One region of the Polaromonas sp. P4_H1 genome, then DNA from elsewhere that is predicted to be linked to it. Evidence: riboswitches for the same ligand, from Rfam matches in the RefSeq annotation. Region 1 holds a riboswitch; the other holds the start of a gene.
The links. Region 1 has a riboswitch for glycine ahead of AC1DS5_RS00275 (D-amino acid dehydrogenase). Riboswitches for the same ligand answer to the same signal wherever they lie in the genome.
Positions count from the first base shown of each region.

Region 2: another riboswitch for glycine. It lies ahead of gcvT (glycine cleavage system aminomethyltransferase GcvT); the one in region 1 lies ahead of AC1DS5_RS00275 (D-amino acid dehydrogenase).

Region 1 is NZ_JBFUKG010000001.1:55,921-59,902, reverse strand. Features, by position in the region: gene AC1DS5_RS00285 (HTH-type transcriptional regulator ArgP) at 107-1,015, shown strand; gene AC1DS5_RS00280 (acylphosphatase) at 1,429-1,707, shown strand; gene AC1DS5_RS00275 (D-amino acid dehydrogenase) at 1,835-3,139, opposite strand; glycine riboswitch at 3,362-3,453, opposite strand; gene argS (arginine--tRNA ligase) at 3,517-3,982, shown strand, end outside.
Region 2 is NZ_JBFUKG010000009.1:195,490-199,471, forward strand. Features, by position in the region: gene gcvH (glycine cleavage system protein GcvH) at 1-34, opposite strand, end outside; gene gcvT (glycine cleavage system aminomethyltransferase GcvT) at 155-1,333, opposite strand; glycine riboswitch at 1,379-1,480, opposite strand; glycine riboswitch at 1,502-1,615, opposite strand; gene AC1DS5_RS13715 (TRAP transporter large permease) at 1,668-2,960, opposite strand; gene AC1DS5_RS13720 (TRAP transporter small permease) at 3,124-3,636, opposite strand; gene AC1DS5_RS13725 (TRAP transporter substrate-binding protein) at 3,754-3,982, opposite strand, start outside.

The DNA.
Region 1 (3,982 bases):
CGAGCCCTGGAGTGTTCCTGAAAACCATCGCGAGTTAAATCAATTTAAGTTAAATTGGTATTGGTCAATAAATAATTGATAAAACCAACCTGGGAACACCACGCCGATGCTCGACGCCCGCCAACTCGATGCCCTCGCCGCCGTGATCGAGCACGGCAGTTTTGGTGCGGCCGCCAAAGCCCTGAGCCTGACGCTGGCCGCTGTGTCGCTGCGCATCAAATCGCTGGAGGACGCCCTGGGTCAGCGCCTGCTGGTGCGCGGCAAGCAGCTGCACCCCACCCCGGCGGGCCAGGCGCTGCTGGCGCATGTCAAACAGCTCAGGCTGCAGGAGGCGGACCTGCTGGCCCACCTGCAGGGAGGGCGCCATCCGGGCGCAAAGGCGGTGCCGCTGCAAAGCCTGAGCGTGGCCGTCAATGCCGACTCGCTGACCGGCTGGTTCCTGGCCGGCGTCGCCCCGGCGCTTGAAAAACACGGGCTGCTGCTCGACATCGTGGTGGACGACCAGGACCATACGCATGACGCGCTCAAAAACGGCGATGTGACGGGCTGCGTGACGACGCTGGCGCAGTCGATGCGGGGCTGCGTGGCCGAGCCGCTGGGCATCATGCGCTACCACTGCGTGGCGGCCCCCGCGCTGGTACACAAGTGGCGCGCCGGCAAGGCAACGGTGGCGGCGCAGCGCCTGCTGGCCAGTCCGGCCATTATTTTCAACCGCAAGGATGCCCTGCAGGATGCCTTCCTGGCGCAGCATTTCAATTTGCGCGACGCGCTCTATCCGCGTCACTTTGTCCCGGCGGTGGACGCCTTTGAACTGGCGCTGGAGCTGGGCCTGGGCTGGGGCATGGTGCCCGAGCAGCATCTGGCCGCCCGTGCGCACCGCCCGCCGCTGGCCGAGGTGCTACCGGGCAAAACAGTCGACGTGGCGCTTTATTGGCAGCACTGGGCCCGCGAGCCCGTGCTGGCCCAGCGCCTCACGCGCGCGGTGAAAGAGGCCGCCCGCGTCTTGCTGAACTAGGGCCTGTGAACGCTATTTATGCAAGATGCGTTGCGAGTCAAAAAGGCCATGAGCAAGGCGCAAAACGCAGGCGGGGCAGACCCCGCCAAGGCTTTGCAACGCCGCGCAGGGCCTTTTTGATCGCAACCCGAAGGGAATGGGGTGAAAACAGCGCCACTCTGCGTTGCGCTCCTAGCCCAGACGCCCGGTCTGGGCGTCGTCGCGCGCCTTGATTGGCGCTGTTTTCACCCCATTCGCATTTGCATAAATAGCGTTCACAGGCCCTAGGCCCGCGCTGGCGCGACGGACTGGGCATCCCGAATTTCGATTCGAAACGGATCGTCGCCTGCCGGCCGACATTGGCGGAAAATACGCTGCTGAAGAAGCAGCAGCGCATCCAGCAACAGCAACAGCAACAGTAAGAGGGATGAGACATGGCAAAACAGTTGCGCATCGCCGGTCTGGTCCAGGGCATCGGCTACCGTGCGGCCTTTGCGGAGCAAGCCCACGCACTCAGGCTCTCCGGCTGGGTGCGCAACCGCCTTGATGGCTCCGTGGAGGCCACCGTGGCCGGCGAAGCCCAGGCAGTCCAGAACATCATCGACTGGGCGGGGCACGGACCGGTCGGCGCGCAGGTGCGCAGCGTGTCGGTGGTCGAGGTGGATGACGCGCTGGTGGCGGACGGGAAATTTCACATCCGGCCGACGGCTTAGTGCTGCTGATTCGCATGGCCCTGTGGCGCCGCGCGAATTTCAACAGCCTGCCGGTCGCTGGCGCCGCCCGCGCAAACCGGCAGCAGCCAATCCCGCCGACTCAACCAATTTAGCCGACTTAGCCGATTTATGCCTGTGTTGCGGGCCGGCCCAGCGACACCAGTTTGCGTTCGGGCACCTGGCTGGTGAAGGCAAAGTCCACTTGGGGTGCGCGTCCGCTGACGATGTCGGCAATCGCCGCGCCCGAGCCGCAGGAGTGCGTCCAGCCCAGCGTGCCATGGCCGGTGTTGAGGAACAGGTTGCGGGTTTTGGAGGCGCCTATGTAGGGCACGTTGGATGGTGTGGCCGGGCGCAGGCCGGTCCAGTACTGCGCATTTTGCCCGTCGGTCATGTCGGGAAAGAGCTGGCGCACGCGCCGCACAATCGCCTCGCAGCGCACCAGGTTCAGGTCGGTGTTGTAGCCCCCCAGTTCGGCCGTGCCCGCAATGCGCAGGCGGTTGCCCAGGCGCGAGAACACCAGCTTGTACTCGTCGTCGGTGAGCGACACGTTGTAGGAGGCCGCTTCGTTGATGACCGGCAGCGTCACTGAATAACCCTTGGCCGGGTAAATCCGCAGGGTCTGGCCCAGCAGTCTGGCCCACTGCGGGCTGTAGGCGCCCAGGCACATCACATAGGCGTCGGACTTCAGCTCGCTCACCACCCCTTCGGCACTGGCAATTTGCACGCTGCGCAGCGTATCGCCTTCCTTGCGCGCGCCCACGATGCGGGTGTTGTAGAGGAACTCCACGCCCTGCGCGGCGCACAGGGCCGCCAGCTGGCGGGTGAAGGCATGCGCATCGCCCGATTCGTCGCTGGGCGTCATGCTGCCGCCGACGATTTGCGGGCGGCAGGCCGCCAGCGCGGGCTCGATGGCCACGCATTCATCGGGGGTTTTCATATCCAGCTCGCAGCCGTGCTCGCGCATCACCGCGGCCGGGCCCTGCGCATCGGCGTACTCCTGCTCGCTGGTGTAGAAGTGCAGGATGCCCTCGGTCTTTTGCTGGTAGTTGATGCCGGTGTCGGTGCGCAGCTTTTGCAGCGTGGCCCGGCTGTACAGCCCCAGGTTGACCATCTGCTTGATGTTGTGCCGGGTGCGGCCCGGCGTGCACTGGCGCAAAAAGTCCAGGCCCCAGAGCCACTGGTTCAGGTCGGGGCGCAGGCGAAACAGCAGAGGCGCGTCTTCGCGCATCAGCCACTTCAGCACTTTCAGGGGCGCGCCCGGGTTGGCCCAGGGTTCGGCGTGGCTGACCGAAATCTGCCCGCCGTTGGCAAAGCTGGTTTCCAGGCCGGCGCCGGGCTGGCGGTCGACCACGGTGACCTCGTGGCCGGCCTGGCGCAAAAACCAGGCGGAGGTGATGCCGGTCACGCCGGCGCCCAATACGGTAACTTTCATGATGAGATTCCCAAGGAAAAGAAGGCAACAGGCCAGCACGGATGCGCGCAGGCAGCTATGAAATCAATCGTGAATTTCAGGGCGGCAGCGTGCACCAGTGCTGGTGCCGCTCCCACTGTCCTTGGTACCTGAGAGATTCAGCCCGGCATCAGCGGGGCTGACGGCCAGGATTTGCTCCTTCGGTGGCGGCAGCGTTGCGCTGCAGCTCTCTCCAGATTCGGCATGTTTCATTCAATACGGGGACCTGAGCGATCATGGGAGATTGCGCCTTCGGCGGCCGTTGCAGGGCAACAGCGCTCTCTTGAATGAAAGCAGATTCTCGCATATTGCCCAGGCGCTGGCCAGAAGCGCGGGGCCCACGCCCCTAAAATCTCTCCATGCTTCAAATCAAACAAGACTTGCTGGACGCCCTGGGCCAGGCCCTCAAAACCATGGCGCCTGACAGTACCGTGGCGGCCGCCTTCGAGTCGCCCAAGGTGGCGGCCCATGGCGACTTTGCCTCCACCGCGGCCATGCAGCTGGCCAAACCGCTCAAGCTCAACCCCCGCCAGGTGGCGGAAAACCTGCGCGGGCTGCTGCTCCAGGCGCCCGCGTTTGCGCGCTGGGTGGACGCGATCGAAATTGCCGGCCCGGGTTTTCTCAATATCCGGCTCAAGCCCGAAGCCAAGCAGCAAGTGGTGCGGGAAGTGTTGCAAGGGGCAGACCAGTACGGCATGCAATTGGCCGACAGCCCGCACCGCATGATTGTGGAGTTCGTCTCGGCCAACCCGACCGGGCCGCTGCATGTGGGCCACGGCCGCCAGGCGGCGCTGGGCGATGCGATTTGCAACCTGTTTGACACGC
Region 2 (3,982 bases), on a different contig from region 1:
GCCATTCGTGGTCTTCGGTGTATTTGACAGTCATGAGGTTCTCCAGAAGTTCAAAAGTTCAGTGAAAAGGATTCAGCAAAAAGGATTCAACAAAAAGATTTAGCAAAAAAGATTCAGCAAGTTAACGTGAAAGTAGTAAGAGGCAGCCAAACACTCAGCCGCGGTAGTAGTGGTTGGGCACAAACGGCATGGCCGACACTTCCATCGGAACGGCCTTGCCGCGCACCAGGGCATTCACCCGCGTGCCGATGGCGGAAAACTCGGGGCTCACGTAGCCCATGGCCACCGGCTGGTTGATGGTGGGGCCGAGCAGGCCGCTGGTCACGGTGCCAATGGGCGCGCCCGCGGTGCTTTGCAGTTCGGTGTGGTCGCGCACAGGCACGCGCTCCAGCGCCACCAGGCCCACGCGCATTCGGGTAAGCGTTACCGGGTCGGCCAGCTGCGCCAGAATTTTTTCCGCACCGGGAAACCCTCCGGCGCGCGCGCCGCCGGTGCGCCGGACCTTCTGAATGGCCCAGTTGAGCGCCGCTTCCACCGGCGTGGTGCTGGTGTCAATGTCATTGCCGTAAAGGCACAGCCCCGCTTCAAGCCGCAGCGAGTTCCGTGCGCCCAAGCCAACAGGTTTGACTTCGGGCTGGGCCAGCAGGGCTCTGGCCAGCGTGTCGGCCTGCGATTCGTGCACCGAGATTTCGAAACCGTCTTCGCCGGTGTAGCCGCTGCGCGTGAGGAAGCAGTCGCAGCCCGCCACCGTGAAGCGGCCGCCGGTCATGAACACCAGTTTTTCAACGCCCGGCGCCAGGCGCTGCAAGGCGGTTACCGCCTGCGGCCCCTGCAGAGCCATCAGCGCCATCTCCGGCATGGGGATGACTTCGCACCGGCTGCCGATCTTTTGCTGGATGTGCGCGATATCACCGACCTTGCAGGCCCCGTTCACAATGAGGAACAGGTCGCCGCCCCCGGCGCTGTCGTGCATGTTGCGGTTGAAAAACATCAGGTCATCGATGATGCCGCCGTCGTCATTGAGCAGCAGGCCGTAGCGCTGCTTGCCGGCGGGCAGGTCGACCACATCGACGGGCAACAGGGTTTCCAGCGCAGCCGCCGAATCGGGGCCCACCAGGCGCAACTGGCCCATGTGGGACACGTCAAAAAGTCCCGCCGCCTGGCGTGTGTGGTGGTGCTCGGCCATCAGGCCCGCAGGGTACTGCACCGGCATGGAATAGCCCGCGAATGGCACCATGCGCGCGCTCAACTCTGCGTGCAAGGCATGCAGCGGTGTTTTGAGAAGATCTTCAGGGGTGACAGAAGAAGAGGAGGCAGAAGAGGCGTTAGACAAGGCATTCTCCGGGGGCAAACATGAATCCATGACCCATGGTCATGCGCTGCCCCTGCTGTCCACTTTACCTGAGAGATTCACCTGGCGATGCAGGCTTGCTCCTTCGGTGGGCCGCCTCAAAAGCGGCCTCTCTCCAGTAGGGAACGTTTTCCGGCGCCAGACGCCGGAAAACGGTTGCCAGTCCTTTTGCCTGAGCGTTCAGTGCACCATGGGAGTTAACTTCATGGTGTTCGTGCGCCTTCGGCGGTTTTCGCGGTGAAAACTCTCTCCTGACCTCTCAAGTGTAACGGATGCCGGATTCGGCGATTTGCACCCGACGGGGTGTTATCAGGTGCTATTTGAAGCCCAGCACATGGGGCAGCCAGGTGCTGAGCGCAGGCAGGAAAGTCAGCAGCACCAGCACCGCACCGTGCGCCCAAAGAAAGGGCATCAATTCCCGCACCAGCGGGCCCATGGGTACACGCGATACGTTTGATGTGACAAATAACAGGCCTCCCACCGGCGGCGTAATCATGCCCAGCGTGAGGTTGTAGATGACGATCATCGCAAAATGGATGGGATCTATGCCCAGCTTGACTGCAACGGGCGCAAGAATCGGCGCCAACACCATCACACCGGGCAGCGGCTCAATAAAAATGCCAAACAGCAGCAAAAAGATGTTCACGATGATCAGGAACATCCAGGGAGACAGATTCATCCCGATGATCCAGTCCGCCATCAGCTGCGGCAGGCCCTCGATGGTGAGAATCCATGCGAAAGAGGCGGACAGGCCAATGATGATCAGCACCGAAGCCGTGAGCAGGGCAGAGCGCGCCAGGATGTCGGGCAGGGCTTTCCATTCGAGTGTCCGGTAAACGAATTTGCCGCAGACCAGCGCGTAAAAAACAGCCACCACGGAGGCTTCGGTGGGCGTGAACCAGCCGGCCCGCATCCCGCCCAGAATCAGCACTGGCAGCAGCAGCGCAGGAATTGCCTTCCAGGTGGTGCGCCAGACCTCCGGCCACGGCGGCATGCCGCCGTCGCCTTTGTAATTGCGTTTTTTGGAAACTTGGAAATTGACAACGCACATCGCCACCGCAATCAGGATGCCGGGTAACAGACCCGCGACGAACAGTGCGCCGACAGAAACGTTATCGTCCTGCAGGGCATAGATGATCATGATGATCGACGGTGGAATGATGGGCCCGACAATGGCTGTCGCTGCTGTCAGGGCGGCAGCATAGGAGCGGTCGTAGCCAGCCTTGTCCATCATGCGGATCAGCATGGAGCCCGGTCCTGCGGCATCCGCCAGTGCGGAGCCGGAAATGCCGGAGAAAAAGGTCAGCGACACCACGTTGGTGTAACCCAGGCCGCCCCGCTTGTGGCCGACAAATTGCCCGGCAAAGCGCAGCAGTACCTCTGTGAGCGAACCACCGCTCATCAACTCGGCCGCCAGAATGAAAAACGGCACTGCCATCAGCGGGAAGCTGTCCACGCCGGTAAAGGTTTCCTTTAGCAGTACAAACAGCGGGTAGTTCTCCGCGAGAATCAGCGTGGCGGCGGTGGCAAGGCCCAGCGCAAAGGCAACCGGTACGCCAATGGCGAGAAAAAAGCAGGCTGAAATTATCAGCAGCAGGCTGGCGTTCATAGTGCCCCCACGCTTGCGGCATGGGCCGCCGCGCGAGGCCTTGCAGGCCGCGGCTCGCGAGACGCTTCGCCTCTATCGCCTGTCCAAGCCTGCTCAAGCAGGCTTGGAGCCGCAGGCTCCAGCCCCAAGGGGGCCTTCGGGTCTTGGAGCGGTCCGGCGGCCCTCATAGGGATGCACTCGCAGTCGCATCAAAATGCGCGTCTACGGCAAACAGCCGGTCGCGCACATAAACCCGCACGATCAGCAGCCAGTGCACGACCAGCAGCACGCCGCCAACCGGCATGGCCGCGTAAATATAGGCAAACGGAATCTGCGTGGCCGCCGTCAGCTGAAACATGGTGCGGCCCATGTACAGCCAGCCATACCAGATCATGAAACCGAAGAAGGCGAACAGCAGCGCAGCCACGACAGCCCGCGTGATGATGGCCAATGGCCGGGGCAGCGCATCCTGGAGATTTTCTACAGCGATGTGGCCGCCGTACCGAAGTACCGGTCCGGCACCGAGAAACGTCAGCCAGATCATCATGTGCCGGGAGACTTCTTCGGCCCATTCAATCGACTGGTTGGTCAGGTAGCGCAATGCCACGTTGACAAAAATGATGACGGCCATGGCCGCCAGCAGCAAAATCAGCGCCCAGCGGTTGGCGCTGAGGAAATAGCGTTCGAAGGTCTTCACTGTTGTTCTCGATTGTTCAGCCTGATTCTGCTGGCGGTGATCGCCAGGTGCGACGGGCTGGAGCCTTCCAAAAAAATGCCGCCCGGATAAAGCCGGGCGGCGCCAGGGTTTCGACGCTTAGCGTACGTCCTGGATCTTTTTGATATTGTCGGCGCCAAACTCCTTGGCATAGCTGGCGTAGGCCGGCTTCAGTGCTTCCCGGAAGGCGTTGCCGTCGACTACTTTGGTGACTTTCATGCCTTCTTTTTCCAGCTGGGCAATACCGTTGTTCTCGTCGTCATTGACCTTTTTGCGCTGGGCGGCACCCGCCTTTTTAGCTGCTTCGACAAATACCTTCTTGTCGGCG